3 regions of the Exiguobacterium sp. s6 genome follow, and region 1 is predicted to be linked to each of the others. Evidence: riboswitches for the same ligand, from Rfam matches in the RefSeq annotation. Region 1 holds a riboswitch; each other region holds the start of a gene.
The links. Region 1 has a riboswitch for S-adenosylmethionine ahead of KNP75_RS03995 (methionine ABC transporter ATP-binding protein). Riboswitches for the same ligand answer to the same signal wherever they lie in the genome.

Region 1 (10,345 bases):
CGTTCTCGAGACCGAGGTCTTCTAAAAAGTCGATGGCCGCTGCCAAACCGACGGCGCCGGCGATGATCGGCGTCCCTGCTTCGAACCGGTACGGGATGTCTTTCCATGTCGACTCATACAAGTCGACGTAATCGATCATCTCCCCACCGAATTCGACCGGCTCCATGTTTTTAAGCAACTGTTTCTTCCCGTATAAGACCCCAATCCCGGTCGGACCGAGCATCTTATGGCCTGAAAAGGCGAGGAAGTCGCAGTCGAGTGCTTGCACGTCAAGTTTACGGTGCGGTGCGCTTTGCGCCGCATCGACGACCATGACCGCGCCTTTCTCGTGGGCGAGTTTCGCCACGTCGGCGATCGGGTTGATCGTGCCGAGCACGTTCGAGACGTGACTCATGGCAACGATTTTCGTCCGGTCCGACAAGACGGCACGGACCGCGTCGAGCGTGACTCGACCGTCCGGCGTCAATTCGACGTAACGGAGTTTGGCCCCTTTACGCTTGGCGAGCTGTTGCCACGGAATCAAGTTGGCGTGATGCTCCATCGGCGTGAGGACGATTTCGTCCCCTGCTTCGACGTTGGCATCCCCGTAGCTTGACGCGACGAGGTTAATCGCCGTCGTCGTCCCGCGTGTGAAGATGATTTCTTCCGGGACGGCGGCGTTGATGAATGAACGGACGCGCTCCCGCGCCCCTTCATACGCATCCGTCGCGTGCGTCCCGAGCGTATGGACGCCCCGGTGCACGTTCGAGTGGATGCGGCGATAGTAATCCTCGATCGCCTCGATGACAGCAAGCGGTTTTTGGGAGCTCGCCGCGCTGTCGAGATAGACGAGCGGATGACCGTTGATTTCCTGATCTAAAATCGGGAACTGTTTACGAATCGAGGCATCGATCATCTTAACGTACTTTCCCTTCGATGACTTCACGGAGACGGTCTTTGACCGACTCGATCGCGAGTTGCTCGACGACCGGGTTCAAGAATCCGTGAATGATCAAACGTTCGGCTTCTTTACGCGACAGACCGCGGCTCATCAAGTAGTAGAGCTGCACGTCGTCGACGCGTCCGACCGAAGCGGCGTGACCGGCCATGACGTCGTCCTCATCGATGAGGAGAATCGGGTTCGCGTCGCCACGTGCCTTTTCAGACAACATGAGGACACGTTCCGTTTGAACGCCGTTCGATTTCGAAGCGCCATGGTGAATCATCGATGTCCCGCTGAAGATGGCCGTGGCCGAGTCTTTTTGGACACCGTGAATCAAGATGAACCCTTCTGACGACTTCCCGAAATGGTCCGTCCGGATGTTGAAGTTTTGTTTCTGTGCGCCACGACCGACCGTGACGGCTTTCGTGTCTGAGAACGTGTTGTCTCCGACGAGGTGTGTCTTCGTCTCGACGAGCGAGTTGCCGTCATTCATGTGACCGAGCGCCCATTCAAGGCGTGCGTTCTCATAGACGACACCACGGCGGTTCATGAACGAGAGGGCCGACTCAGCAAGCTGATCGACGCCACCGAAGACGACTTTCGCGTTCGCGGCTGCGAACACTTCTGTCACGGCGTTGACCGTGTGCGGCTCGTTCGTGTTCGAGAGGAAGCTCTCGACATACGTCACTTCACTGCCTTCGTCCGCGACGATGATCGTGTGGTGATAGAGCGCGCCGTTCGCTTGTTCCATCGTGAAGATGGCTTGGAGCGGGTCTTTCAACTGGACGTTCTTCGGTACGTATAGGAACGCACCACCGTTCATGAGGGCAGCGTTCAACGCAGACAAACGTTCTTCGTCCACGCGGACACCTTCCGTCATGAAGTACTTCTCGACGAGGTCCGGATGTTGTTCCATCGCTTCGTTGATGCCCATGAAGAGGACACCTTCTGGCGTCGCGAGTTCGTTGTAGACGACATGACCGTTGCGTTCAACGAGCACGTTTGTACGGTGGTCTCCAAGAAGTGCTTCGATTTCAGGCGTCAAGCCGTCGTGCTTCGTGAGCTCGACGTCTCCAGAGACGAAGTCCCATTTATCAATCTTGATCTTTTCAACTTTTGGCAAGGCGAGAGTCGGCGCAAGTTCTGCTGCTTCTTTGCGACGGTTGACCATAAATGCCGGTCCACCGAGCGCCTCTGCACGTGCCGCTACTGCTTGTGCATCCAATTCAAATTGTACGGTCATCGTACAGCCTCCTTACGCTTCTGTGTCTACTGTCATTCCAAGATCTTGCTTCACCCAGTCGTAACCTTCTGCTTCGAGTCGTTGTGCAAGCTCTTTGCCACCTGACATGACGATTTTACCGTCCATCATGATGTGAACAAAGTCTGGCTCGATGTAGTTGAGGAGACGTTGATAGTGCGTGATGATCAAGCAGCCGAACTCTTCTGAGCGCATTTCGTTGACGCCTTTGGCGACGACTTTGAGCGCATCGATGTCGAGACCTGAGTCAATTTCATCGAGGATGGCGATGTTCGGTTTAATCATCATCATTTGAAGAATCTCGTTACGTTTTTTCTCTCCGCCTGAGAAGCCTTCGTTCAAATAGCGGTGTGCCATTTCTGAAGGGATTTCGAGGACGTCCATCTTCGCATCGAGTTCACGGATGAACTTCATGAGTGAGATTTCTTGTCCTTCTTCGCGGCGTGAGTTGATTGCTGAACGCAAGAAATCGGCATTCGTGACACCACTGATTTCAGCAGGATACTGCATCGCGAGGAACATTCCGGCTTGCGCGCGCTCGTCAACTTCCATGTCGAGTACGTCTTCGCCGTTCAAATCGACGCTTCCGCCTGTTACTTCATACAATGGATGTCCCATAAGTGCCGATGCGAGTGTAGATTTACCCGTCCCGTTAGGACCCATGATGGCGTGAATTTCGCCACCTTTAATTTCAAGATTAAGACCTTTGACGATCTCTTTTCCTTCGATTGAGACGCGGAGGTCATCAATTTTCATGTGTGGTACGTTAGACATTCGGATACCCCTTCCGTTTTCTCGCCATTTTTGGCGTAGATTAGATATATTCTAATCTTAATCTAGGCAATTTTTTATTTCAAGCGACTCACCTTATTATTCATTCTCAATAAAACTTAAATGTTGAGAATGAGAATATCGGGAAATCAAGACTTTATCCAACTTTTTCCTCGATTAAGGCCAAACTTGCTTTCCGTTCTTTCAAGGCGCCGGCGAAGAAGAAGGCGCCGCAAGCCGTCAACACGGCCAAGCTTCCAAACACTGGCAACGCGGCGTTATCAAACCCATCGAGCAACACCCCGCCGATGACAGGGCCGATCGTCTGACCGAGCGCCGTCAACCCCATCGCCCCGAAATACGTCCCGCGCAGGTGAGCCGGTGCCAATTCGTCCGTCAATACGTCCGTCATCGTGAACATGAGCACCTCACCGATTGTGAAGATGACCATCGCGATGAACAACACCCACGTCTCGGTCGCAAAACCGATGAGCAGGAGCCCCGTCGACAGCGTCCCGACGCCGAAAAAGAGTGACTTGATCGGCGACACGCGAATCCCGAAGCGCATGATCGGATATTGGACGATGAGGACGGTGATCGCATTGACCGTCAATAGATAGGCGAACAAACGTGAGCCATCGCTGAAGCCGTCATGGAACGCGATGAACTGCGGCAACGTCGCATTGAACTGACTATAGCCGATGATGGCGAAAATCATCCCGATGATGACGTAGCGGAACGTCTTATCTTGTTGTAACACACGGAACGTCTCCGTCAAGCGCGGCCGGACTTTGACGCCGTCCCCTTCCTCGAACGGATATTTCCGGAACAACGTCGAAATGACAAGACCGTATAACACATAGACGCCCGTGACAACGAAGAAGGCGCTCTTCGCCCCGGTGAGCGACAACACGACCGCGAGCAATGGACCAATCGCCGCCGCGATATTGATTAAAAAGTAGCGGACATTGTAGACGATGACGCGCTGGTCCGGTTGCGTCGTGTCGCTGATAAGCGCGCGGGACGCCGGTTCGAGGAACGACCGTGACACGCCCATAAGTACCGAGAACATGTAAAACCAAAATAATTCCGTCACGAGCGCGAACCCGCTGAACGTGATCGCATTCAAGGCGATCCCGATGAGCATCAACTGTTTGCGCCCATAGCGGTCAGACAGCGTGCCCCCAAAAAAGCTCATGAATAACCCCGATAACGCCGAGATGGCGAACACCGTCCCGATGACACTCGCCGAGAAGCCAAGCGTCGCAAGATAAATCGCAAAAAACGGCATAACAAAAAATGTCGACAGCCGGGCAAAAAATGTACCAAATAAGACACCCAGCGTCAGCGGATGAATGTGTCGTATGTTCATCCGGATCCCCCCTTTTTCTACATATATGTAGTGTACTTCTATTGGTGCGCCAAAACTACTCCAAACAAAAAAGGCCCGGGATGTCCCGAGCCTTGACGACAATTATTATTTGACCGGTACGACTGCGCCTTTGTATTCGTCCAAGATCCACTGTTGTGTCTCTTCTGACGTGAGGACTTCAAGGAGTGCCTTGACGCGCTCATCATCTTCGTCGCCTTCACGTGTGACGATCAAGTTGACGTAAGGTGAGTCTTCGCCTTCAAGGGCGATCGCGTCTTCGAGCGGGTTGAGGCCGGCATCGATCGCGTAGTTCGTGTTGATGAGGACCGCGTCCCCTTCACCGTTGTTGAACGCTTGCGGGAGAAGTGCCGCTTCAACGTCCGTCTTGAACTCCAAGTTTTTCGGGTTGTCGACGATGTCTGAAACCGTCGCGTCCGTCGTCTTGCCTTCTGCAAGCGTGAGTAAGCCTTCTGATTGGAGCATCGTGAGGATTCGGCCGTGGTCAGCGACTGACGAACTCATGATGATTTCAGCGCCTTCTGGCAACTCATCGAGTGATTTGTAGTCTTGTGAGTAGACACCAATCGGCTCGATGTGGACGCCGCCGGCTGATGCGAATTTGTAGTCTTTATTCTCAGCCATTTGCGACTCGAGGTACGGCTCGTGTTGGAAGTAGTTCGCGTCGAGTTCGCCGTCCGCGAGCGTTTTGTTCGGGAGGACGTAGTCTTGGAACTTCTTGATTTCGAGCGTATAGCCCTTCTCTTCGTAGTCGTCTTGAATGTGCTCTAAAATCTCAGCGTGCGGGACGTTTGACGCACCGACGACGAGCGTCTTGTCATCGCCCGAACCTGATTCTGAATCTCCGCCGCAAGCTGCGAGAATCGTAAGTGCTGAAGCTGCTGTCAATCCGAGTACTGTTTTCCATGATTTCATTATAAAACCCCTCCAAATTTTCTATTTAGATCAAGCGGAACGCTTGTCAATTACTGATACGAGTCGATCGCCGATGAACTGGATGACGAAGACGATAACCAAGATTAAGACGGTCGCGACGAACGTGACGTCACTCTGTGAACGCTGGAACCCTTCGAGGAACGCCAAGTTCCCGAGTCCCCCGCCCCCGACGACCCCTGCCATCGCCGTATAACCGACGATTGCGACGATCGTGACCGTGATGCCTGACACGATGGCCGGCAATGCTTCTGGGAACAACACTTTATAGACGATTTGCCATTTTGTCGCACCCATCGATTCAGCCGCCTCGATGACGCCGCGGTCGACTTCGCGAAGGGCGAGCTCGACCATCCGCGCATAGAACGGAGCCGCACCGATAATGAGCGCCGGCAACGCTGCCGTCGACCCGAGCATCGTCCCGACGACGAGTAACGTGAACGGGATGAGCAAGATGATCAAAATGATGAACGGAATCGACCGGAACACGTTGACGATTGCGCTGATGACCGTGTAAATCGGACGGTTTTTCATCATGAGCGGTTCGTTCGTGACGTATAAGAGCATCCCGAGGGCGAGACCGATGACGAACGTCGCGGCTCCGGCGACGAGCGTCATATAGAGCGTCTCCCACGTCTGTTCTAACATGACTTGCCAATCTACATTAGGAAACATCGCTTTCTACCTCCACTTCCACTGCCTGCGACCGGATTGAGGCGATGGCCCGCTCGACTTCAGCCGGCTCTCCGATCAATTGGATGAATAATGTCCCGAGGGCACCGACTTGTGACTGCGTCACGTTTCCGCCGATGATGTTGAAGCCGATATCATGTTGCTTCAACACTTCTGACAGAATCGGTTGCTCGGCCGTCTCGTTCAAGAATTTGAGCTTGACGATTTGACCGCTCGGATAACGCGCTTTCAAGTGCTCGAACGTGAGCGACATGTCTTCGACCGCGCCGATCTGTTTGACGAACTCTTTCGTGATCGGCTGTTCCGGATGTTGGAACACCTCGGCGACTTGTCCGGTCTCGACGACCTTCCCGGCCTCCATGACGGCGACGCGGTGGCAAATCTTTTGGATGACGTGCATCTCATGGGTGATGAGGACGATCGTCAATCCGAGCTTTTTATTGATGCTGACGAGCAGTTCGAGAATCGAATCGGTCGTCTTCGGGTCGAGTGCGCTCGTCGCTTCATCGCAGAGGAGCACTTCTGGATTCGTAGCGAGCGCACGGGCTATCCCGACTCGCTGCTTTTGACCGCCCGATAGTTGCGACGGATAGCTGTCTTCCCGTCCGCCTAAGCCGACGAGTTCGACAAGTTCTTGGACGCGGCGTTTGCGTTCGCTGGCCGGTACCCCGATGAGCTCGAGCGGGAAGCTGATGTTTTCAGCGACCGTGCGTGACCATAATAGGTTGAAGTGTTGGAACACCATCGAGACGTTTTTACGTACCCCGCGTAGTTCCTTCGGCGTGAGCTTCGTCAGCTCGCTGCCGGCGACCACGATTTCACCGCTAGACGGTGCCTCGAGTCGGTTGAGCAAGCGGATGAGCGTCGACTTCCCCGCCCCTGAATATCCGATTATTCCAAAAATTTCGCCGCTTTCGATGGTAAGCGACACATCATCGACCGCCTGGACCCGACCGTTTTTCGTATCGAACCATTTGGCCACATTGCGTAGTTGAATCAATCCATTTCCCTCCTGACAACAAAAAAAGTACGCACGTTTGAGCAAACGTGCGTACTTTATCGGTACGGACAACGATTGCTCTCATCTTCCAAGGTTTACACCTTGCTGGAATTAGCACCATTTCGGATTGCTCCGCGGTTGCTGGGCGTCATAGGGCCAGTCCCTCAGCCTCTCTTGATAAGAGTGGTTGCGTATTTGATTAGCTTTATCATAGCGACACATTATTTTCATGTCAAACTATTTTTTTCAGACAAATTAAAAAAAGGTGCCATCCGAGGATGACACAGAACGTAGCACCTTGAGTCACTGAAGGACAACCCATAGATGAACCTCTTTTGCCCGATCAGAGCATTCATCCTTATATGGGGGATTTTACCCAATCATCACTCGGTCTTCGAACGGACCATGCAATTACGCGACCGGTGCCCCGACGCTTGATTTTTTTGGGGGACAATCGAAGGGAAGGTCCACCTGAAATCGCGTAAGCTCATGCAACGGTTGTTCGAAAACGTCTTGCTGACGGGAAAATCTCGACCTATGTTGTGTTCAAGTAAGATGTTGTAATGAATATATCATTCGTGAACTTTCTGTGTCAACTGATTATTTAAAATTTTCAGATTATTCTAATCATCCTATCTCATTTGACGAAAGATAGGACGTGCTGGACGTTTTGAAACGCATACAAACGATCGCGAACTTGGCCATTTTCCAGCTTCAATAGCGCCGGGACGCTCATGACTTGATACGCCTCGAGCTCGTTCGGGATAAAGTTGGCATCGCGCTTTTCAATCTGGAGTTCGGGGTCGACGGCCTCGACGACCGAGAGCATCCGCTCGGCCACGGCGCATGTACCGCACATTGGGGCGTATATATATAAGAATCCGTCAGTAATCATTGTTCTCACCTCTCTTCTAAGTATATGAATCCGGGCCGGTCTGTTCAAAAGTTGTGCTCAAATGGAAAATTCTGAACATTTCAACATTTTGTATTGACGCTCGCTAGAAAGAGGCATAGTATGGTCATTAACTTTATTGCTTTTGTACATAACAGCATACCAGTAGAAAAGGACAGGTGAATCCCCAATGACGGAAGAGAAGCTTACCGGAAAACAGTTTTTGATGAACGTCTTGAACGGCCTCAGTCTTGCCATCCTCATCGCCCTCATCCCGAGCGCCTTGCTCGGTGAATTAACGAAAGCCATCTTACCTTATGTTCCGTCACTGCAGTTCATCTTAGATGCGACGACAATTGCGATGCGTCTCTTACCGGTCATCATCGGTGTCGCCGTCGCCATGCAGTTCGGACGCTCGGCACTCGAGGCCGGCACGATCGGCATCGCGACCCAAGTCGGGAGCGGCGCCATCCGCATCGAAGAAGGGGCGTTCCTCATGGCTGGAATCGGTGACGTCATCACGGCCGGTGTGACGGCCGCTCTCGCGACGTTCCTCGTCATGCAGTTGTCGCCACGCTTGAAGACGTACACGGTACTCGTCTTACCGATGACGGTCATCGTCGTCGCCGGAGGGATCGGGGCGTTCCTACTCACTTACATCTCACAAATCACAACATACGTCGGGACGATCATTATGACGATGACGGAACTGCAGCCGATTGTGATGGGCATGTTGATCGCGATGGCGTTCTCGCTCATCATCGTCTCGCCGATCTCGACGGTCGGCATCGCCACAGCGATCAGCCTGTCTGGTGTCGCGGCCGGGGCCGCCAACCTAGGGGTCGTCGCCGCCGGTTTCGGTCTCGCCATCGCCGGCTGGCAGATGAACGCGACGGGAACGTCGATCGCCCACTTCCTCGGGTCACCGAAGATTCAAATGGCGAACTTCGTCCGTCGTCCGATCATGATGTTGCCGGTACTCGCCAATGCGGCCATCCTCGGAGCGCTCGCAGGCATCCTTCGGATCGAAGGCACGCCGATCAGTGCCGGTTTCGGCGTCTCCGGCCTCATCGGTCCAATCAACGCCTTGCATTTGATGCCGGGGGGCTTCGCGCTCTGGAACGTCATGCTCGTCATCGTCTTGTTCGGACTCATCCCGGTGACGCTCGGAATCATCTTCTACCGCCTGTTCAACCGGACGTCGCTCATCCAGCCTGATCATTACCGCCTCGATTTCGAATGAACAAAAAAGCCCGGCTTCTCGTGAAGAGAAACCGGGTTTTGTTTAGCCTTGAATCATCGCTTCGTATTCTTCGGCTGACATGAGTTTGTCGACGTCTGACGCGTCGTTCAACTCGACTTCGATCATCCAAGCGCCTTCGAACGGTGCTTCGTTGACGAGTTCTGGTGAATCGGCGAGTGATTCGTTCACCGCTGTGATTTTCCCAGAGATTGGAGCGTACAACTCTGACACGGTTTTGACCGACTCGACCGAACCGAACGGCTCATCAAGTAAAATCGTGCCGCCGACTTCAGGAAGTTCGACAAAGACGATATCCCCTAGTTCGCTTTGTGCGAAATCCGTGATCCCGATGCGGGCCACGCTTCCGTTCACTTCAACCCATTCGTGCTCTTTTGAATAACGTAGATTGGCAGGTACTTTGCTCATCTTAACTTCCCCCTCAAATGAATTAGACTCACACGAGTATTATAGCACTTCGCCCCAAACGTCTGTAAACGACTTTTCTGAAAATCCGACAGTTGATTTTTGACCATCTGTCACGATTGGACGCTTTAAAAGCATACCATTGCTCGCGAGAAGCTCGAGTTGTTCGTCTTCTGATAAATTTGGCAGTTGATCTTTGATGCCTTCGTTTCGATATACTTGGCCGCTCGTATTGAAGAATTTTTTGAGCGGGAGACCCGACTGTTTCCATAGTTCGGCCAGTTCATCTTTCGACGGTGTCGCCTCGACGATATGGACGTATGTATACTCGACGTCGTTCTCTTTCAACCACTTCTCTGCTTTTTTACACGTACTGCATGGCGGATAGCCATATAGTGTCACCATGTTCATCACCTCTTCTATAAATGTAGCACATTCCGAACCGACCATTCACGCTTCAAGCAAACGCTCAATCTCTCGCTTCAACGACGCGTTCACCGGATGACGCGCCTCGATATAACCGAGAATCGCAGCTGCCGCCTCTACGGAACGCCCATAGCCTAATACCCCTTGCTCAAGGAGCCTAGTCACGTCAGGATGCTTCGTCTCGACGCGTCGCGTCGGATTGAACGGATCACTCATCTCCCCATGTGCCTTCAGCACGTTATTGATTGCTGCGACTTGAATGAGTTCAAAACCTGCAAGTCGCTCGCTACGTCGTTCCCGGAGCAATCCGACGTATAGGTTCGTCAGCGCCTCTTCATAGCAATACGCGGCGTTAGGGACGTCTGTGACGACGTTAGGCGTCGCGAAGGCG
Region 2 (10,345 bases), 430 kb from region 1:
GCTAATTTCGGCCGCATCATCAACGTGGCCTCGACCCGCGCGCTTCAAAACGAGGCCGATTGGGAAGCATACGGCGCCTCAAAAGGCGGGATTGTTTCGTTGACCCAGTCGATGGCGGTCTCTTTGGCTGAACGACCGATCACGGTGAATGCGGTCAGTCCCGGATGGATCCATACCTCGGATGAAGCCCTTCGTGATATCGATCACGCGCAGCATCCGTCAGGACGTGTCGGGACGCCGGAGGATATCGTCCGTGCCGTCTCTTATTTGATTGACGAGAAAAACGATTTCGTCAACGGGCATAATTTGATCGTTGACGGGGGCATGACGAAAAAGATGATTTACGAAGCTTGAATCAAGAAACTGGGACCATTACCCTATCTTTCAACAACCGATATGCGTGTAAAGACCTAGTGACGGGTATAGGATGGGGAGTACATTGAAACTAGCGAAGGAGGAAGCGTCGTGCATCAAATCATCGAGGAGGCACTCCGTTTCGCGGCCGTCCGTCACGACGGACAGTTTCGAAAAGGAACGAATATTCCTTACTTGACCCATCCTGTGGCCGTCTCCATGTTGCTCGTCGAAGATAGGCAACCCGTCCCGGTCGTCGTGGCGGGTCTGCTCCACGACTTGCTCGAAGATACGTTGACGACACCTGATGAACTGAGTGAACGATTTGGACATGAAGTGACACGTCTAGTCAAGGCTGTGTCCGAGCCGGGGAAACACCAGTCGTGGGAAGAACGCAAACGGATGACGATTCAGCATGTGCGGACGATGCAGTATGATGAAGTCGCACTCTTGGCCGCGGACAAGCTACATAATCTGCGTTCGATTCGTCTCGACGTCGAGTCTGCCGGCAAACAAGTATGGGACCGTTTCAATCGGCCGCTCCGCGACCAGTCCTGGTATTATCATGAACTGCTCCATGCGTTGAAGCCGTTCGCGCAGACGACGACGCTCATCGAAGCGTTCGAGACGGAAATGAACTTGTTGTTTTACGGAGTCGAAGAAGGGCGGACCGAGAAGTTAGAGAAGTTGTTCGGTGTCATCAAACATGGGTTCCGTGAAGAAGAGTGGCTTCAAGAGACGACGACGCTTTGTCAGACCGCTTTCGAGCTGAACGAGACGATGCGCGAAGGGTATCGTCACGGGACCGAGGTCAATCAACTCGAGCTCGACGCCTTGTCGGCTCAATTGAAAGAAGCTGGACTGTGGGAACGCTTGTCGCTCCCGGCACTCCAAGCGATCGATGAATTATCGTATCGAATGGCATTGCAGTCGGACGAGATCGTCGCGTGGCTTGAGTGAAATGATTGTCAAGTGACCTTAAACGTGATATATTCATCGTGAACATAAGAAGGGGAGTAGCGACCACGAATGTGGTCGATGGATCGTCACTACGGTGCAACGCACTCGGTCCATCGAGCTTCTGATCCAAGTCCGCGAGACCTTTTTATGGATGCTTCTTCGGCGTCCATAAAAAGGTCTTTTTTGATTTTTTGAAAAAGGGGAGACACAGAAATATGGTATTTATTTACTTCATCTTGGCCGCAGCACTCACCGTGTATGCTGCCATCAAATTATCGACATATGCCGACGTCATCAGCGAGAAGTCGACGATGAGCGGCATGCTCGTCGGGACCGTGTTGCTTGCCGGAGCGACATCGCTTCCGGAAGTGACGACGAGCGTATCGGCCGTCATGATCAATAACCCGGATATCGCCATCGGGAACATGCTCGGCTCGAACTTGTTCAACATCTTTATCTTGGCGATGTTTGACTTGTATTATCGTCAGAAGCGTCTATTTAACGAAGCAAGTCGGGATCACCTCTACACGGCGAGTCTCGGTTTGATGTTGACGCTCGTGACGATGCTCGCACTCGTCATTCGCATCGACTTCACGATTCTCGGGATTGGTATCGATGCCTTATTGATTGCAGGGTTGTACGCGGTTGGGATTTACTATATCGGACAACGTCCAAAAGAAACTACGACAGAACGTGAAGTCGAGCAAGAGGTCGGTGTCAGCGTCACCGACTCAATTCCGATCAAACGCGCGGTCATCGGCTTCATCATCGCCGCTCTCGTCATCATGGCGGCCGGAACGGCGCTTTCAGTGTTAGGTGACCAAATCGCCGTCGTGACCGGACTCGGTTCGAGCTTTGTCGGCAGCTTTTTGATCGCGGCCTCGACGTCGCTCCCAGAAGCGGTCGCCGTCTTCGTCGCCTTGAAGCTTGGAAACGTCAACTTGGCGTTCGGTTCGATTTTGGGGAGTAACATCTTCAATATGCTCATCATCGCGATGTCGGACGTCTTCTACCGAGGCGGTTCGATTTTGGCGGATGTGTCCACGTCACACTTGGTGACGGCGATCGGGATCACGATTTTGTCGGTCTTGGTCATGTACAGTGTCCTTCGAAAAGATGTCACGTCGAAGTTCCGCTACGTCTTGCCGTCCGTTCTCGTCGTCCTCGTCTATTTCGCGTCGTCTTACTTCATCTTCATCGGTTGATCGACCACACGGTGTCCTCGGACATCGTGTTTTTTGTTTGAGGCGGTTCGAGGAATCACTTTTCACTCACTTGGGTATAGAAGGAGGGAAGGAGGGGTGGCGATGCAAATGCATTCCGTGGAACGTCTTGATGATTACGTCATATTAATCCCAGCATATAATCCCGATCAAGCGCTCGTCACACTGGTCCGGGAGTTGAAAGAAGAAGGGTTCGTCCATCTGTTCGTCGTGAACGATGGGAGTGCCGAGACGTCCCGTCCGATTTTTGACGAGGTCGGAAAATGGGTCACGGTGCTCGAGCATACCCGGAATCAAGGGAAGGGTGCGGCATTGAAAACCGGGATTCGACATGTCGTTCAGCATTTCCCTAGAACGAACGGGGTCATCACGGTCGATGCGGATGGGCAACATCTGCCGACTGACGTCTTGAAGCTGTATGAAGAAGGCATACGCTGGCCTCATCATTTGATTATGGGCTGTCGCGACTTTTCAGGGTCCGATATCCCGTTCCGGAGCCGATTCGGAAATCAGATGACGCGCGGCGTCATGTTGCTCGGCAGCGGTCTTCGTCTGAAGGACACCCAGACCGGCCTTCGGGCGATTCCGTTGCGGTATGCGGAACAATTGCTTGATGTGCCGGGGAACCGTTATGAGTTCGAGATGAACATGTTGACGTTCACGAAACGATTGCAAGTCCCGATTCATCAGACACCAATTCAAACCGTCTATGTGGCAGAAAACGCCTCGTCCCATTTCCGGCCGGTGATCGACTCGATTCTTATCTATCGCATGTTTTTGGCCTATTCATTATCATCGGTCGCATCATTTCTGTTAGACATCGGGTTCTATGCCTTGTTCGTCTATTTGTTGAATCCGTGGTTCGAGACGACGCACGTCTTGATTGCGACGGTCGTGGCCCGTATCCTGTCATCGCTATTCAATTATTTCGTCAATCGGAAAATCGTGTTCCATTCGAAGGCGAAGCGGGCGATGCCGAAATACTTCGGACTCGTCGGATTGCAGATGGCGCTGTCGGCCGGTCTCGTCTATGCGCTGTTCTATGTCATCCGCGACGGTGAGGTATGGATCAAAGTGTTCGTCGACAGCTTCTTGTTCGTCGTCAGTTATTATGTCCAGAAAAAATGGATCTTTAAACGCTAACAGGCCAAGACGTGTGTCTTGGCCTGTCTGGCATGCATATCGTTCAATAAGCGAGTTTTCCGAGCTTGACCGATGTGTACCGGTGCAGTTCACGCGGATCATGGATCCCGGTCTTCTGCATCATGTCGCGCATGAGCAGGGCACAGACGCGAGCATCTTCAGCCGCATCGTGATGCATGAACGGGACGTTCAAATATTCCGCCATCGTGTTCAGCTTGTGATTCGGCAGACCTGGATACAGTTTTCTCGACAACTTGACGGTACAGCCGTACTCGATCGTCGGAAACGTATATAAATCGTATTTGGCGATCGCTTTCTTGAACGCGCCCATATCGAACGATGCGTTGTGTGCCATGACGAGGTCGACATCCCGCAGCGTCGGATAGAGCTGTTCGAGCACCTCGGGTAACGCTGGGGCGTCCCAGACATCGCTCGGCCGGATGCCGTGGACCCGGATATTGCCGGCATCGAAGTCTTCCTCCGGATTGACGAGCAGTTGGTTCGTTTCGATGATTTCACCGTCGACGAGCAGGCTCCAGCCGACAGAGCAGATGCTGCGACTATCGCGGTTCGCCGTCTCGACGTCGATGGCAAGAATTGAATGTGGCATAATTGATCCCTTTCTCGTAAAAACAAGTATAAAAAAAGTCTAACATATCGTTAGACTAAAAAGCGATTATGCGGCCACGAGGTTGCGGCATGCTTCGGCACAGCGGAGACATGCTTCGGCACAGCGTTGGCAATGGTCGTGCAAGTGGCGGCCACATTCGACGGCGCACGTGTCACACACCTGGGCGCAGAGTGCACCAATCGGTTTGGTGAAAGCCGAATCGGTCTCGAGCGCGTTCAAGGCGAGTGCACACACTTCCGAACATTCTTTCGTCAGCCGGATACACTCGGCGACCATCAACAAGTCTTCTTCTTGTAAGCATTTTGAGAAACAATGATTACTTGCCCGCATACAGTCGATGACGGCTAAAATGGTCTCTTCGACAGAGGCTCGGTCCATGATAAGTCCCCCTTTAGAATAATGATGTCTTACAATCATTACCCGCTAGCGGATGAGTTAAACCGAGCGGCGACGCAAAAAAAGTCACCCCTCAAATGAGTGGTGACTTCAATAATGGAGCATAGCGGGCTCGAACCGCTGACCTCCACGCTGCCAGCGTGGCGCTCTCCCAGCTGAGCTAATGCCCCGTTCGAAAATTATTATATCATCCTAGTAAAACATTTGGCAATGGCTATTTTTAATTTTTTTGAACAAAGTTTAATCAGCACTGAACGTGGGAAAATCACAAATGATGTTATATTACGAAAGCAGGTGTCATGTATGGAAATGATTTTACTCGCACTCTTACCTGCCTTGATGTGGGGGAGCATCCCGCTCATCGTCTCAAAGGTCGGCGGGAAGCCGATTCAACAGTTGATCGGGACGACAATCGGGGCGATGGTGATGGCGGTCATTATCGCACTCGTGTTCAATCCCGGGTTCACGACGCTCGCAATCGTGACCGGATTCATCTCCGGCGCGTTTTGGGCACTCGGACAATATTTACAGTTCCAATCGTTTCAAATTTTAAGTGTCTCGAAGGCGATGCCGATCAGCACCGGCATGCAGCTTCTCGGTACATCGTTGTTCGGTGTCATCGTCCTCGGAGACTGGAAAACGACGACCGAACTATGGCTCGGATTTTCGGCGCTCGTTCTCATCGTGATTGGGGCTGCGTTGACATCGTATCAGCAGAACAAAGACGGCGACAGTAGCGGCGCCTTGAAGAAAGGCTTGCTCGTCCTGCTCGTGTCGAGTATCGGTTACGTGACGTACGCCGTCCTGACGAACTATTTCGAGGTCGACGGGATCACGGCCATCTTGCCACAGTCGGTCGGGATGTTCGTCGCGGCGCTGTTGTTCAGCCTGCGTGAGAAAGATGTGAAGAAGTTCGATCCGAAGACGTTCAAAAATATCTTGGCCGGGATCGCCTGGGGGATCGGGAACTTCGGGCTGTTCGTGTCGAGCGGTGAAGTCGGAATCGCGACGTCATTCGCCTTGTCGCAATTGAACGTCGTCGTGGCGACGCTCGGCGGGATCTATCTATTAAAAGAAGAGAAGACGACGAAAGAACGTGTCTTAGTCTTTATGGGTATCGGCCTCATTGTCGTGGCCGGATTCATGCTCGGAATCGCCAAAAGCTAAAAGACGGGTCAGACGACCCGTCTTTCGCTTACCAGGCTTGTTCGATGAATGCGTCACGCCCAGATTTTTTCCGGTCCTCTTTATAGTGGGCCGGATTTTTTTTATGGAAGTCTTGATGGTACTCCTCGGCCGGATAGAACGTGTCAGCCGGTAAGATCTTCGTGACGATCGGCTGTTGGAAACGTCCGCTCGCCGCGAGCGCGTCGCGACTCTGCTCTGCTTTCACACGTTGTTCTTCCGTATGATAGAAGATGGCCGGCGCATATTGACTGCCTCGGTCTTGGAATTGACCGCCGTCATCGGTCGGATCGGTCTGAATCCAATACAGTTCGAGCAGTCGCTCGTAAGCGAACAGCGTCGGGTCGAACGTGATCTCGACGACCTCATAGTGTCCTGTCGTCCCTGTCTTCACTTGTTCATACGTCGGATCGTCGACGTGACCTCCCGTATAACCTGATACGATCGACTCGATGCCGGGCTGTTCCTCGAACGGTGTCACCATGCACCAAAAGCAGCCGCCTGCGAATGTTGCTTTTTCCATTAATAAGTCCCCCTCATGTTCATTCCAAAAAAAGCGCCCATGTCATCGACATGAGCGCTCTGTCATATCGGCCAAGGCAATCACCTTGCTGGTAGTAGCACCTTGCCGTAGCAGGTTGCTGTGAAGTCATAGAGCCAGGTCTCTCGTTCACTCAAGATATCGATATGTAGTTGGTGACAGCATCATACCATCAGATTTGAAGCGGCGTCAACGGTTTGGCTTGCGCCGTAGTTGGAGCAAGGTGGCACCGAGGATCAGGATGACGAGCACGATGGAGAGCGGTAGCGTATACGGGGCGTCCCCGGCATATAACTGTAAGAAGAACAAGGCAAAGACGGACAATAAGACGAGTACGTACGAACGGTTCATAGTAACCTCCCTTTTCTTTCAGTGTACCAAGTTACACATTCGTTGGCGAACGAAAACAGGAAATCATGTGGCGATAGCGAATACCATCGAGTGACCAAAGGAGGAATCAATATGACTGACACATTTGATTTTATGGAACTCGATATCGAATCTGCCCATCGCGGATATAAAGAAGGAACGTTCACGGCGCGTGACGTGACGGCCTACTATTTGACCCGGATCGCCCAGTTCAACGACAAACTGAAGGCGGTCATCCAGGTGAACCCGGACGCGTTGTTCGAGGCCGAGTCGGCTGACCGGGCGTTTCGTCGCGGGTTACGCTTGCCGCTACTCGGCATTCCTGTCTTGATCAAAGACAATGTCGAGACAGACGGACTCATGAAGACGACGGCCGGGGCCGTCGCCCTCGAACATCACTTCGCAGGCCGGGACGCCCATCTCGTCCAAAACCTGCGAGCGAGCGGGGCCATCATCCTCGGGAAAGCGAACTTGTCCGAATGGGCCAACTTTTTGACCGAGGGCATGCCGAACGGCTGGAGCGGTGTCGGTGGGCAGACGCTCAATCCATATGGGGATAAGCTCGATGTCGGAGGTTCGAGCTCAGGTTCGGCCTCTGCGGTCGCAGCGAACCTGACACTGCTCGCTGTCGGTAGCGAGACGAGCGGCTCCATCATCCATCCGAGCGTGCACAATGGCATCGTCGGCATCAAACCGACCGTCGGCCTCATCAGTCGGAGTGGCATCATCCCGATCTCGCGGTCGCAAGATACGGCGGGACCGATGGCACGAACGCTCGAAGACGCGGTAAGGGCACTTGAGGCGATGGTAGGGGAAGACCCGGCGGACCCGGCGACACTCAACCTCCCGGCCGGCCCGCCGTATCGGACGTGCCTCGACGAGCGCCAAGCGGTCGGGATGCGTGTCGGGATCGTCAAAGCTGATTTATCAACAGAAGAACAAGCATTATACGGTGAGACGACCGAGCTGTTGAAACAGAGCGGCATCGACCTTGTCGAAGTCGAACTGCCCGCCCATGATACACTCGACCAAGGCGATATTTTGTACCACGAGTTCAAACTCGGGATCGAGGCGTACCTGGCCACGACGACGCTCCCGTACGAGACGTTGTCGGATTTGATGGACTGGAACAACAGACATCCTGAGACGATCCCGCACGGACAAAAGACGTTCGAGAAAGCGGAAAGATTGTCGGGACGTCTCATCGAGGCGGCCTATTTGACGCGCCGGCTCGATGACGTGCGTGACGCCAAGACGGACGGACTCGACCGCCTATTAAACGAACAGCAGTTGCACGCGCTCGTCTTGCCTCACGATTTGAACTATGACATGGCGGCAAAAGCCGGGCATCCGACCATCACGATCCCATATCGCTTGAAAGCGAGCGGGGCGCCGTTCGGCCTATCGTTCACCGGGACGAGTTATGCCGAACGTGACTTGATCCGTCTGGCGTATGCGTTCGAGCGACATATTTCGCGTCCCGTTCCACCGTTATAAGAACGTTGCACCCGTCGTCCACGTCCGCTACAATGGTACGTATGCGGATTGAAGAAAGGACAGATAGCAATGAAACCATCTATATACGGGCTGACGTTCGATCAGCTGACAGAAGCGTGTGTCTCTTGGGGATACAGCGCCTTCCATGCGAGACAAATCTGGGACTCGCTCTACATCGACCGAGTGAAGCAAATCGAGGACATCTCGGTACGGGCCGAGGTGCGTGAGGCGATCGCCGCCGAATACGTCATCTCGACGCAAGACCTGTTCGTCAAACAAGAGGCGGGCGACGGGACGGTCAAATTTTTACTTAAACTACACGACGGGCACTATATCGAGACAGTGCTCATGCGACATAAGTACGGCCGTTCGGTCTGTGTGACGACGCAGGTCGGGTGCAATATCGGCTGCAGCTTCTGTGCGAGCGGTCTCTTGAAGAAGACACGTGATTTGACGGCGGGCGAAGTCGTCGAACAAATCATGACCGTGCAACATTACTTGGACGAAGTCGGCGAAGGGGCCCGGGTCAGCCATATCGTCGTCATGGGGATCGGCGAACCGTTCGATAACTTTGACAACTTGGTCGACTTCCTGCGTGTCGTCAAGGACGAGCGCGGTCTCGCGATCGCGCCGCGTAAAATCAACGTCTCGACGAGCGGACTCGCCGACAAGATTTACAAGTTCGCGGACCTCGATTTGCGCATCAACTTGGCGCTGTCGCTCCATGCGCCGAACGACGCGCTGCGGACGCAAATCATGAAAATCAACCGGGCGTTCCCGCTCGACAAGCTCATGCCGGCCATCCGGTATTACGTCGAGAAGACGAACAAACGAATCACGTTCGAATATATTCTCCTGTCGAAAGTGAACGATTTACCGGAGCACGCCGAGGAATTGGCGGCGCTCATCGACGATATTAAGGACAAGTCGTACGTCAACTTGATCCCGTATAACCCGGTCAACGAGCATATCCAATACGAGCGCAGTACCTCGGAGGACATCATGGCGTTCTATGATGTCTTGAAGAAGCGTGGCATCAACACCGGTGTCCGCCTTGAGCACGGGACTGACATCGATGCGGCATGCGGCCAGTTGCGCAGTAAACATATGAACGTCGAAGGTGCGAAATAAGTGGACTCCTTGAATCGAATGATTCAAGGAGTTTTTTTTCATAGAGCCGCTCCGGTGAAGGAAAGACGGACATCGCCCCTAACTCTGCGGAACGATTTTGAAAAATCTTGAATAGACCTCGTCCGCTCAGGGAATAGTCAGTTGAAATCAATGTAGAGAGTGGAGGCAATTCAATGGAGACAGTAAACGCTGCGTTATGGATTCGAGTCAGAAATACACTTGGGGAAGGCCCGTGTTGGGATGCTGAACTGAAACGGTTCTATTGGGTCGACATCGAAGGACACACACTTTGGTGGTACGACGAAAAGGAAGACGAGCTGTCATCGTTCGATATGGGACAACAGATCGGGTTTGCGGTCCCGAAAGTGACAGACGGCGTCGTCGTCGGCTTGAAAGACGGCATCTATGAATGGGACGAGGGATCGAAGCGACTCGATAAACTCGTCGAACTCGATGACCCGGAAGGGGATCTTCGCTTCAACGACGGAAAGGCCGACCCGTACGGACGAATCTTTGCCGGGACGCTTCATCTCAACGACGAGGAGAACGAGGCGACGCTCTATCGCTTGAACCGTGACGGCACGACCGAGGTCATGCTCAGTGAACTGACGCTGTCGAACGGTCTGACATGGTCTCCGGACCACTCGACATTCTACCATATCGATACACCGACCGAGACGGTCCGCAAATACCCGTTCGACTTGAAAACAGGAACACTCGGGGATGGGGAAGTCGTCATCGATTTCAAAGATGAGGAAGGATTCCCGGACGGCATGACATCCGATGAGGACGGCTTTTTATGGATTGCCCACTTCGCGGGCGGACGCGTCTCGCGCTGGAACCCGAAGACGGGTGAAAAAGTGCTCGAGGTGCTCGTGCCGGCCCCGAACGTCACGTCATGCTGTTTCGTCGGTG
Region 3 (10,345 bases), 610 kb from region 1:
GATCAGGTTTCCGTCCGGATCGATGACGATGGCGTAACGTTGTCCCCAAAACGTATCCCACGGTTCGCGGTGCGAGGCATGGCCCTGTCCGACGATCGCTTCATAGCGCGCATCCAGTTCATTCCGACTATCGCACAAGAAAGCAAGTTCGACCCGGTGCCCCGTCGCCGGTTTCCATTCCCCATACACCGATTCGGCCACTTCGACCGCATCGAAGGCGAGCCGGACACCGCCGTCATCGACCTCAACGTGCGCTTCCCCATCCATCGCTTCCGGAATCGACAGGCCGAGCAGCCGATAAAAATCGAGCGCCCGTTTCATGTCTTCGACGACGATGCCAATCATATCTAGCTTGATTCCCATGTAATCACCTCATTTTCCAAGTTGGTGGTGCTATGATGAGTGTAGCACTACATCCTGCTCGTGAAACGAGGAAATTCAAATGACCCATCAATTCGCTGTCCTGACCCAGCCACAGGCGGAAACGATCGCCTACACGTGGCACTATGAAGGGGATTATTCCTTTTACAACATGGAGGCCGATCAGGACGATTTGGCCGAATTTTTAGACGTCGAACAGCGTGGACAGTCGGTGTTCGCCATCACGTCTGACGGTGAACTCGTCGGGTTCGTGAGCGTCGCGCCAACGGATGCTGAAACGGTCGATATCGGGCTCGGCATGAAGCCCGATTTGACCGGCAACGGGAGCGGACGAGCGTTCGTCACATCGATTCTCGACTTCGTCAAAGCGACGTACTCACCTCATCGCATCACCTTGTCCGTCGCCGCCTTCAACGTGCGGGCAATCCGTGTCTATGAGGCGTGCGGGTTCACGCAGACCGGTTCGTTTCAACAACCGACGAACGGGAGCACGTTCACCTTCATCCAAATGGAACGTCAAGAAAGTCCTCAGAACCAACCGTTCTGAGGACTTTTCCTATGTGAGCTGCTTCTTTTGGATGTATGACAAGCCGAGCGCCGCTATCAAAATTGTGCCTTTGACGATGTCTTGGGCGTAATATGGCACGTCCCACATCGTCAGTCCGTTCAGCAAAATCCCAATCAAGATGGCACCGATCAACGTACCGACGACGTTCGGTCGTCCGGTCCCGAAGACGGCGTAGCCGATATAGGCGGCCGCGACGGCGTCCATCAACAGCGGTGCCCCGGCCGATACTTGTCCGGTACCGATGCGTGACGCCAAGATGATGCCGCCGATGGCCGCGAACAGACCACTCAACACGTACGCGTACAGCTTGATACGCGTGACGGCGATGCCGGAGCGGCGGGCCGCCTCCACGTTCGAGCCGACGTAATAAAATTCGCGTCCCGTCTTCGAATACGTCAAAAATAGATGGGCCCCGGCGAAGAAGAGAATCATCAAGATGGCGACGAACGGGACAGGACCGATCGAACCTTGGCCGATGAAGAGGAACGACGGGATGAAACGTCCCGGTGCCGTTCCCCCTTCAATTGGCATGTTGTCGTAAATCGAGAATCCTTTCGTATACGTCAATTGGACCCCGTTGATGACGTACATGATGGCGAGCGTCGCGAGCAAGTCCGGTAAGCGGAACTTGATCGTCACGAGCGCGTTCAACAGCCCGACGAGCACGCCGAGTACAATCGGGACGAGCAAAGCGACGAGCAGTTCTTGACTATGTAATACGAGACTCGACGCCGCACCGATTGTCGCGAGGCTCGCCGTTGAGCCGACCGATAAGTCGAACCCGCCGACGATGAGCGAGAACGTCACTCCGAGGGCGAGCAGCGAGACGATCGATACGGACTTGATGATGTCGCTGAAGTTCGCGTACGTCAAAAACTGGTCGTTCGTCACGCCGAAGACGGCGATGAGTGCGAGAATCGCGAACAACGTACCGTATTGACCGATGCCGCTGAAGCGTTTCGTGCGTTGTTTGATGACGAGTTGGGCCATGTTAGACGCCTCCTTTCTGTTGCCAACGGCCGCGGTCGAGCCAAAGCGTCCGGTTGGCGATCAATTCTAGTTCATGCGGTTCACTCGACGTAAAGATGACAGTCTTTCCATTTTTCGCGAGGCGGGTGACGAGTTCATAAATGTCCCGTTTCGCCGTCACGTCGACGCCTTTCGTCGGTTCGTCGAGCAGATAGACGTCCCGGTCCTCGAGGAGCCATTTGCTGAGGACGACTTTTTGTTGATTCCCTCCGCTCAATTCTCGGACCGGTTGCCCGACCTGGTCGTATTTCACTCGCAGCGAGGCCAATACGCGTGTGATTGCGTTCGCCTTCCCTTCAATCGCGAGGACGTTCCGTTCAATCGAATCGTCGAGGAAAAGCCCCTGTTTCCGGCGTTCTTCCGGTACGAGGGCGAACCCGGACCGAACCGCCTGACGTGGTTCACGAATCTTGATTGGTTTCCCGTCCAACGTCATCTGTTGTTCAACGCCGGAGAGACCGAATAGCGCCTCGATCAACTCCGTCTTCCCGCTCCCGGTGACGCCGCCGATGCCGACGACTTCGCCTTTATACGCCGTGAACGACAACCTCGTCCCGAACGCCGGTAACGTGAGCTCTGCCTGAATCCGCATCTCGGTTTCCGGAACGGCTTTCTCTACCGCTTCTGCCATGTCGGATCCGCTCAAATACGTATGGATATCCCGTTCTGACAACGCCTGAAACGGCCCTTCGTAAGCGATGCGGCCATCCCGGAGGAACGTCGTCGTCGTGGTGACGCACGACAGTTCGTCCGACCGATGCGTGATGAGAAGAATGCCGACACCTTCCTCTGCGAGCGATTGCAATAACGTGAGCAGTGACGTCGCATCTTCCGTCGACAAGGCGGCCGTCGGTTCGTCGAGCAAGAGGTAGGCCGCATCACTCGCGAGCGCCCGGGCAATCAAGACACGTTGCTTGACGCTGAGCGGGAATCGTCCGACCGGTTCGGTCACATCAAGATCCAGTCCGACGCGCTCCAAGTAGGTGGCTGCTCGCTGTTTTAGCTCACGAGGACGAATCCGTTCGACCGCCTGCCACGGCACGACGTTTTCATAAATCGGTAAATCGAGATAGAGGGCGTCATCGACTTCTTGCGACACCGTGATGATCCCACGGCGTATCGCCTCGGCCGGTGTGAATGTGACCGGTGTCTCATCGAGCTCGATCGTCCCGGATGTGGGGGTGATGGCGCCACTCAACAGCTTCACGAGCGTGCTCTTTCCGGCCCCGTTCAACCCGAGCAAGCCATGAATCTCGCCACGTCGGAGCGTGAAGTTGACATCGTCGAGCACGGTGACGTCGCCATAACGTTTCGTGACGCGTTCCAGCCGTAACATCAGTCCGTCCCTTTCATCCAGTCCGACCAGGCCGCGTCTGACGCGCCCCAGTTCGGGACGTATTGGCCGAGGTCGTCCATCGTCACTTTTTCGTCCGGCAAGACGTCACGGTCGACGAGATATGGGTCGACCGAATGAATCGACGGCGTCTCTTCACCCGCCAGTTTTTGATACGCGTAACGGACTTGGATCCGTCCGATTTCAGCCGGATCCGTCGCCGCCGTCACTTTCCACGGGCTGCCGTCCTCTTGCATGAGCTGCAGGTCTTCGTCACTCAAATCGATGCCATAGACCGCGATCTCATCGCGTCCGGCCTGTTTGATGGCACGGCTCGCCCCTTTGGCGAACTCGTCCCACATTGCGAATACGGCATCGATTTCCCCTTCCGGATACTTCTTCAAAATCGCTTCCATCTGGCTCTGTGTGTCAAGCGCCGTATTGTTCGTCGCCGAACCGAACTTGGCGACTTCCGTGATGCCTGGGTAGCGTTTCAAGAACGCATCATAAATCGTGTGGCGTCGTTCCATCGGTGTGAAGCCACCGACCCAAATCGTGACGATTTTGCCTTCGCCGTCCAAATCTTCGGCGAGTGCCTTGAGCGAACGCCAAGCGAGCGAATAGTCGTCCTGGTCGATGACCGTCACCCCGTCGTTCGTCAAATCGTTGTCGAACGCGACGACTTTGATGCCTTTGTCGAGTGCGCGTTGGACCGGTTCTTTTAATGCATCGGCGCGGCCATGGTCAATCAAGATGACATCGACCCCTTGCGTCGTCGCCGTGTCGACGTAACTCGCCATCTTCGACAGATCGTTGTCGGCGTTGTACACTTTCACGTTGCCGCCGAACGATTCGACTTGTTCCGTCACCCCATTGATATACTGCGACGAGAACGTCCCGATCGACATCTGCATAATCAAGGCGACATCGATATCTTTCGGCAACGTCCCGTTCGAGACCGAGACGGGTTTCGTCTCTGCCGTCTTCTCGGCCGGCTTTGATGGAGCCGCTTGCTCGTTCGTGCAACCGACGAGCGCCAAGACGAATGTGAATAACAAAATCAAGATTTTTTTAGACATGAATCGTTCCCCCTACATGATGTGTGATGGCGGCTTCTGTCGGTTCGAATACACCCGCCTCGGTGATGAGTCCGGTGATGAGGTCCGGTGTGGTGACGTCGAACGCCGGATTGAAGACGGTGATACCGACGGGCGCCGTCGGTTGACCGCCGATATGTGTGACTTCTGACGGATTCCGCTCCTCGATTTCAATCGTGTCGTCCGCCGTCAAATCGAACGTCGAATGCGGCGCAGCGACGTAGAACGGAATGCCGTAATGCTTGGCGAGGACGGCGAGTTGTAACGTCCCGATTTTATTGGCGACGTGACCCGTCCGTGTGATGCGGTCGGCTCCGACGATGATGGCGTCGACTCGTTTCGACTGAATCGTCCAAGCCGCCATATTGTCCGTGATGAGCGTCACGTCGATATCGGCCCGGTCGAGCTCCCAGACGGTGAGGCGTGCCCCTTGCAGGAGCGGCCGCGTCTCACAAGCGAAGACGTTGAAGGATACGCCACGTTCTTTTCCGACGTAAAACGGCGCGAGCGCCGTCCCGTAACGCGATGTCGCGATGGCACCGGCGTTGCAAATCGTCAACACGTTCCCCCCGGCCGGCAACACCGTCAGTGCATGCTCACCGATGGCCCGATACGTATCGACGTCCCGGTCATACAAAGCGATGGCGCGTCGTTTGATTTCCTCGGCAATCGCCTCGAAGTCATCCCCGACATTTAAATCAAGGAGCGACTCGATCACGTTTTGCAGATTGACCGCCGTCGGCCGGGTCGCGATCAGGCGGCGTCCGACGAGATCGAGCCGACGCGTGAAGTCCGGGTCATCGACTAACCGACTTGCCTCTTTGGCGAGGATGAACGCCCCGAAGTAAGCGATAGCCGGGGCGCCCCGGACTTGGAGCGTCTCGATGGCATGTTCGGCCTGTTCGAGCGTTTCGATTGTCACGTACCGCTCTTCATGCGGCAACAACGTCTGATCTAATACGATGAGTTCGTCCGTCTGCGGATGGAAACGGATATTTTGGACCGTCATACGCGCACCCCCGACAAAAGCGTCACCAAGTCGTCAATCGATTCGACGCTGTGGCGTTCTTTAATGAGCGCCGTCCCGAGAGCGAGTGCGTCACGTTTTCGTTCGAGCCGCGTCGCTTCCGGCAACGTCTCGAGATCGGCGACACCGGCGAGTCCAACGGCACGGCGAATGAGTTCGCAACCGGCGTAGCCGATCGTGTCGCTGAAAATCGTCCGCAACAACTCGTCGACGAAGCCGTCTGTGTTAAATGGCTCGACGGCGCGCTCAAAATTGACCCGGAACGTCTTCTCAAACGTCTCCCATACCGTCAAGACGTCCGTGAAACGTTCGAAGCGTTTGAGCGGGTCATGGAACGTCGACAGCGTCAAATGGGCGATGATTTGTCCGAGATCGAAGCCGAACGGTCCGTAAAACGCGAACTCTGGATCAATGATTTTCGTTTCTTGTTGAGTCGCGAAAATACTGCCCGTATGTAGGTCGCCGTGCAGGAGCGCCTCATGTTTCGTGACAAACCCGACTTTCAGTTTCGTCACCTCGACCTTGAGCGCTTGGTCTTGCCAAAGGCGTTCGACATCTTCTCGCAGCGCCGTCTCGATGTTGTTCGACTCCGCATCTTTGAACGGGTCGGTGAAGATGAGTTTCTCGGTGATGTCACACAGTTCCGGGTTGTAATAGTCACGTTCAATCCGCTTCTTCACGATCGGTCCGGCCGCGTAATCCGACGTCGCGAACAGCGTCTCGCCTAAAAATTCCCCAACATGGCGGGCAAGTTCAGGATACGTTTTCCCTTCCAAATAGCCTGTCCGAACGATCTCAAAATCTGACAGGTCCTCTAAAATCGTGTAGGCGAGCGTGCGGTCACTGCCAAGCACGACTGGCACGAAACGAGGGACGACGTTGGCGAATTCGCGCAACGCCAACTGCTCGATCCACGCCCGTTCAAGTGTGAGCGGCCAACTTTCGCCGACGACTTTCGCATATGGGAGCGCTTGTTTGACGATGAGACTCGTTTCGCCTTGTCGGATGCGGAAAACGAGGTTCAAATTGCCGTCTCCGATCTCCTCGCAATGCGTGATGCCTCCGTCTTCGATTAACCCCAACGTTTTCACATGCTCGACGACGGTCTGTTCTGTAAATGGTTGATATGACATAATGTTTTCCCCTTCCTGTACGTTGCCCACAAAAAAAGCCCCTTTCTCCGCGAGAAAGAGGCACAGCCAAACTGGTTGTTCCTCTCATCTGTCAGACATTCGTCTGGTGGATGTAGCACCGTGCCTAGTGGTCGGTTGCTGCGGCGTCATCGGGCCAATTCCCTCTGCCAACTCGCGATAAGAGTGGTTTATTCGATTCGGTGAACTTATGTGCTGAATATTACGGACTCGACGTCACGATTGTCAACGGCAATTTCCCGATGTAACTTCGTCTTTTTTTGTGCATATATGGAAACAACTTTCCAAAATATTTTTTTTGGAAAAAAAGGAATTGACGATGTGACGATTCTGTGCAAAAATTCAATTAAATTTCACAACTTCAAATCACATTCTTATCAAGAGCAGACGGAGGGACAAGCCCGATGATGTCGCAGCAACCGACCAGAGATGGCACGGTGCTAATTCTTGCAGCGTAAGCTGAGAGATAAGAGTTCATTTTTTTATGATGACCTCTTGCCTCGGCATGGGGTCATTTTTGTTTGCCTGGAAGGAGGAACCATATGAGTATCACTGCCACATATGAAATCAAACAGACGGACGCGGTCGCGACCGTCGCCGACAAGATCGCCCTCGAGCTGACCGTCGGCACATGGACGGACTTGCCTCACTTAGAGCAAGAGCAGTTACAGGCGTTCCGAGGTGAGGTCGTATCAACCACACATACGGACACGACGAGCCGCTTCACGATCCGCTATCCGTTACATAATGTCAGCCCTGACTTTTCATCCATCTTGACGACGACGTTCGGGAAACTGTCCCTCGATGATTCGGTCCGATTAATCGATTTGACGTTGCCGGAGACGCTCGCCTCTGATTTCAAAGGCGCCAAGTTCGGTGTCGACGGGATTCGTGAGTTGCTCGGCGTTCAGGATCGCCCGCTCGTCATGAGCATCTTCAAAGGCGTCATCGGCCGTGACCTCGCGTTTCTCGAGCAGCAACTCCGCGATCAGTTCGCCGGTGGCATCGATATCGTCAAAGACGACGAGATTTTATACGACAACCCGCTCACCCCTTCGCTCGAACGGGCCCGGATCGGAGCAGACGTCATTCAAGCCCACTTCGAGACGACCGGGAAACGCGTCCTGTACGCGATCACGCTGAGCGGCCCCGTGTTCGGTCTGCGTGACCAGGCGCTCCGTCTCACCGAGGCCGGTGCGACGGCGCTCCTGTTCAACGTCTATACGTACGGTCTCGACGCACTGCGCGAACTCGCGAACGATCCGGATATCCACGTCCCGATCTTGGCACATCCGGCCTTTGCCGGCGCCTTGACCGGGTCAATCAGTCATTCGCTTTTACTCGGTAAACTCCCTCGCCTCGCCGGGGCCGATTTGACGCTCTTCCCGTCACCGTACGGCTCACTTGCGACACCGCGCGACGAGGCGTTCGTGATTCGCGACCAGAGTGCCGAACCACATTGGTCGAAGCCGATTTTGCCGGTCCCGTCCGCGGGGATTCATCCGGGACTCGTCGCCGATATCATTCGGGACTTCGGGACGGATGTCGTCATCAACGCCGGCGGTGGCATTCACGGTCATCCGGACGGTGCAGCCGCCGGGGCTCGTGCGTTCCGACAAGCCATCGCTCACGTACTCGGTCAAACCGAAGGGCAGACGGACGAGCTCGATACCGCGTTGAAGGCGTGGGCGTCACGATGACGATCCATATCCTCTGCGACTTTGACGGGACGATTACGGCGGAAGACAATATCATCGCGTTGATGAAGGCGTTCGCCCCGCCGGCTTGGGTCGAGTTGAAAGACGCGGTCCTCGAGCAACGGATTTCCATCCGATCCGGGGTCGGTCAAATGTTTCGACTGTTGCCGAGCGAGGCCGCCCCGACTTACCGTGATTATTTGTTGGGGCGCATCACGCTCCGCCAAGGGTTCCCGGCATTTTTAGAAGAAGTTCGGGCCCATGGCTGGAAGTTTGACGTCGTCAGCGGCGGGATGGACTTTTTCGTCCATCCGATTTTGGAAGGCTACGTCGATCCCGAACACATCTACTGTAACGTCGCCGACTTCTCCGCTGAGACGGTCACCGTCGCTTGGCCGCACGCTTGCGACGAACAATGTACGAACGATTGCGGTTGTTGCAAGCCGACGCTCGCTCGTCGCATCGTCAATCCCGACGACCGCTTGATCGTCATCGGTGACTCGGTGACCGATTTCGAGGTCGCGAAGCGTGCCGACTTCGTCTATGCCCGAGGTCAACTCATCACGCTCTGCGAAGCGGCAGGCATCCGTTATGCCCCGTTCGAGACGTTCGACGACATCACCCATCACTTGAAGGAGGTGTCCGTATGAGCCTTGCGACACGTTGGCTTGAACTCGCCGACATTAAAGACGAACTCGCCGCCCGCGACTGGTTCCCCGGAACGAGTGGGAATTTGGCGATTCGCGTTTCCGATGACCCGCTCGAATTTCTCGTCACGGCGAGCGGACGCGATAAACGAAAACGAACACCGGACGACTTTGTTCACGTCGATGCGGCCGGACGCTTGATTGGCGAACAGAACGGTCGTCCATCCGCCGAGACGCTGCTTCACGTCGAAGTGTTCAATCGGACGGACGCGACGTGTTCGCTCCACGTCCATACGGTCGACAATAATGTCATCTCCGAGCTCCATGCCGCCACCGGCGAAGTCATCTTCACCGGCCAAGAGATCATCAAGGCGCTCGGCTTCTGGGACGAGGATGCGGTCGTCCGCGTACCGATTATCGAGAACCATGCGGACATCCCGACGCTCGCAGCCGCCTTCGCCCCTCATATCCGGGCAAACGCCGGCGCCGTCCTCATCCGCAATCACGGCATCACCGTCTGGGGCGAGACCCCGGCCGCGGCCAAACGTTATTTAGAGGCTTACGAGTTCTTGTTCAGCTATACGTTAAAACTACGCGCCCTAGGCGTCCATTCATAAGGAGGAACCAACCATGGCAACTGTCTATTTCCAACAAACCGAAGAACGTTACGTCGATCAAACTGAAGTGAGTGCCTTTTTAGAGTCACGCGGGATTTTATATGAGCAGTGGGATATCACAAAGCTCCCGGAAAACCTGCAAGAGAACTATCAGTTGACGGACGAGGACAAACAAGCGATCTTGTCGACGTTCCGTGACGAGATTCGTGACGTGTCGGAGCGCCGTGGCTATGAGACGGCAGACGTCATCTCGTTGTCGGATGCGACGCCGAACTTGGACGAACTGCTCGTCAACTTCCAAAAGGAACATCATCACACAGATGACGAGGTCCGCTTCATCGTCAGTGGCCATGGCATCTTCGCCATCGATGACGCCGAGCGCGGCTACTTCAACATCGAGCTTAACCCGGGTGACCTCATCTCGGTGCCGGTGAACACACGCCACTACTTCACGCTCCAAGACGACCGCAAAGTCGTCGCCGTCCGCATCTTTGTGACGACCGAGGGATGGGTGCCGATTTACGAGAAACAAGACGTGACAGCATGAAAAATGGTCTCTCGCCCAAAGGCGAGAGACCATTTTTTAATGTTTGGCAGCGGCTGTCGGTTTTGAAGAGAACCAACCCCATGCCGCGATCCCGACCATGACCGACCAGAAGAACACGGTCCACGCCGTCGAGTGGACGAATCCGTCCGGAAGACCCATGAATTCGAACGGTGTGCCGGCAATCAATTTCTTGAAGCCAGGGTGTTCGAGGACGAGCACCGTCAACTTCACGCCGACCCAGCCGACGATGA

Region 2: it holds a riboswitch for S-adenosylmethionine, as region 1 does, so the genes downstream of both, msrA (peptide-methionine (S)-S-oxide reductase MsrA) here and KNP75_RS03995 (methionine ABC transporter ATP-binding protein) in region 1, are expected to answer to the same signal.
Region 3: it holds a riboswitch for S-adenosylmethionine, as region 1 does, so the genes downstream of both, mtnK (S-methyl-5-thioribose kinase) here and KNP75_RS03995 (methionine ABC transporter ATP-binding protein) in region 1, are expected to answer to the same signal.

What each region holds. Positions count from the first base shown of each region.
Region 1 covers NZ_JACSLN010000001.1:765,167-775,511, reverse strand. Annotated here, with positions in the region: gene KNP75_RS04025 (cysteine desulfurase) at 1-895, opposite strand, end outside; gene sufD (Fe-S cluster assembly protein SufD) at 897-2,165, opposite strand; gene sufC (Fe-S cluster assembly ATPase SufC) at 2,178-2,939, opposite strand; gene KNP75_RS04010 (MDR family MFS transporter) at 3,112-4,326, opposite strand; gene KNP75_RS04005 (MetQ/NlpA family ABC transporter substrate-binding protein) at 4,432-5,259, opposite strand; gene KNP75_RS04000 (methionine ABC transporter permease) at 5,290-5,952, opposite strand; gene KNP75_RS03995 (methionine ABC transporter ATP-binding protein) at 5,942-6,970, opposite strand; SAM riboswitch class I at 7,049-7,154, opposite strand; gene KNP75_RS03990 (thioredoxin family protein) at 7,608-7,865, opposite strand; gene KNP75_RS03985 (PTS sugar transporter subunit IIC) at 8,053-9,105, shown strand; gene gcvH (glycine cleavage system protein GcvH) at 9,148-9,531, opposite strand; gene KNP75_RS03975 (arsenate reductase family protein) at 9,571-9,933, opposite strand; gene KNP75_RS03970 (hypothetical protein) at 9,979-10,345, opposite strand, start outside.
Region 2 covers NZ_JACSLN010000001.1:1,194,611-1,204,955, forward strand. Annotated here, with positions in the region: gene KNP75_RS06150 (SDR family NAD(P)-dependent oxidoreductase) at 1-354, shown strand, start outside; gene KNP75_RS06155 (HD domain-containing protein) at 466-1,314, shown strand; gene KNP75_RS06160 (sodium:calcium antiporter) at 1,530-2,519, shown strand; gene KNP75_RS06165 (bifunctional glycosyltransferase family 2/GtrA family protein) at 2,622-3,680, shown strand; gene KNP75_RS06170 (3'-5' exonuclease) at 3,724-4,290, opposite strand; gene KNP75_RS06175 (four-helix bundle copper-binding protein) at 4,357-4,689, opposite strand; tRNA gene KNP75_RS06180 (tRNA-Ala) at 4,805-4,877, opposite strand; gene KNP75_RS06185 (GRP family sugar transporter) at 5,011-5,874, shown strand; gene msrA (peptide-methionine (S)-S-oxide reductase MsrA) at 5,903-6,415, opposite strand; SAM riboswitch class I at 6,478-6,578, opposite strand; gene KNP75_RS06195 (hypothetical protein) at 6,623-6,784, opposite strand; gene KNP75_RS06200 (amidase family protein) at 6,896-8,299, shown strand; gene rlmN (dual-specificity RNA methyltransferase RlmN) at 8,369-9,430, shown strand; gene KNP75_RS06210 (SMP-30/gluconolactonase/LRE family protein) at 9,604-10,345, shown strand, end outside.
Region 3 covers NZ_JACSLN010000001.1:150,585-160,929, reverse strand. Annotated here, with positions in the region: gene KNP75_RS00945 (VOC family protein) at 1-363, opposite strand, end outside; gene KNP75_RS00940 (GNAT family N-acetyltransferase) at 443-928, shown strand; gene KNP75_RS00935 (ABC transporter permease) at 938-1,939, opposite strand; gene KNP75_RS00930 (sugar ABC transporter ATP-binding protein) at 1,941-3,314, opposite strand; gene KNP75_RS00925 (sugar ABC transporter substrate-binding protein) at 3,314-4,390, opposite strand; gene mtnA (S-methyl-5-thioribose-1-phosphate isomerase) at 4,383-5,417, opposite strand; gene mtnK (S-methyl-5-thioribose kinase) at 5,414-6,568, opposite strand; SAM riboswitch class I at 6,650-6,752, opposite strand; SAM riboswitch class I at 6,958-7,059, shown strand; gene KNP75_RS00910 (2,3-diketo-5-methylthiopentyl-1-phosphate enolase) at 7,129-8,286, shown strand; gene KNP75_RS00905 (2-hydroxy-3-keto-5-methylthiopentenyl-1-phosphate phosphatase) at 8,283-8,933, shown strand; gene KNP75_RS00900 (methylthioribulose 1-phosphate dehydratase) at 8,930-9,547, shown strand; gene KNP75_RS00895 (1,2-dihydroxy-3-keto-5-methylthiopentene dioxygenase) at 9,561-10,094, shown strand; gene KNP75_RS00890 (TerC family protein) at 10,131-10,345, opposite strand, start outside.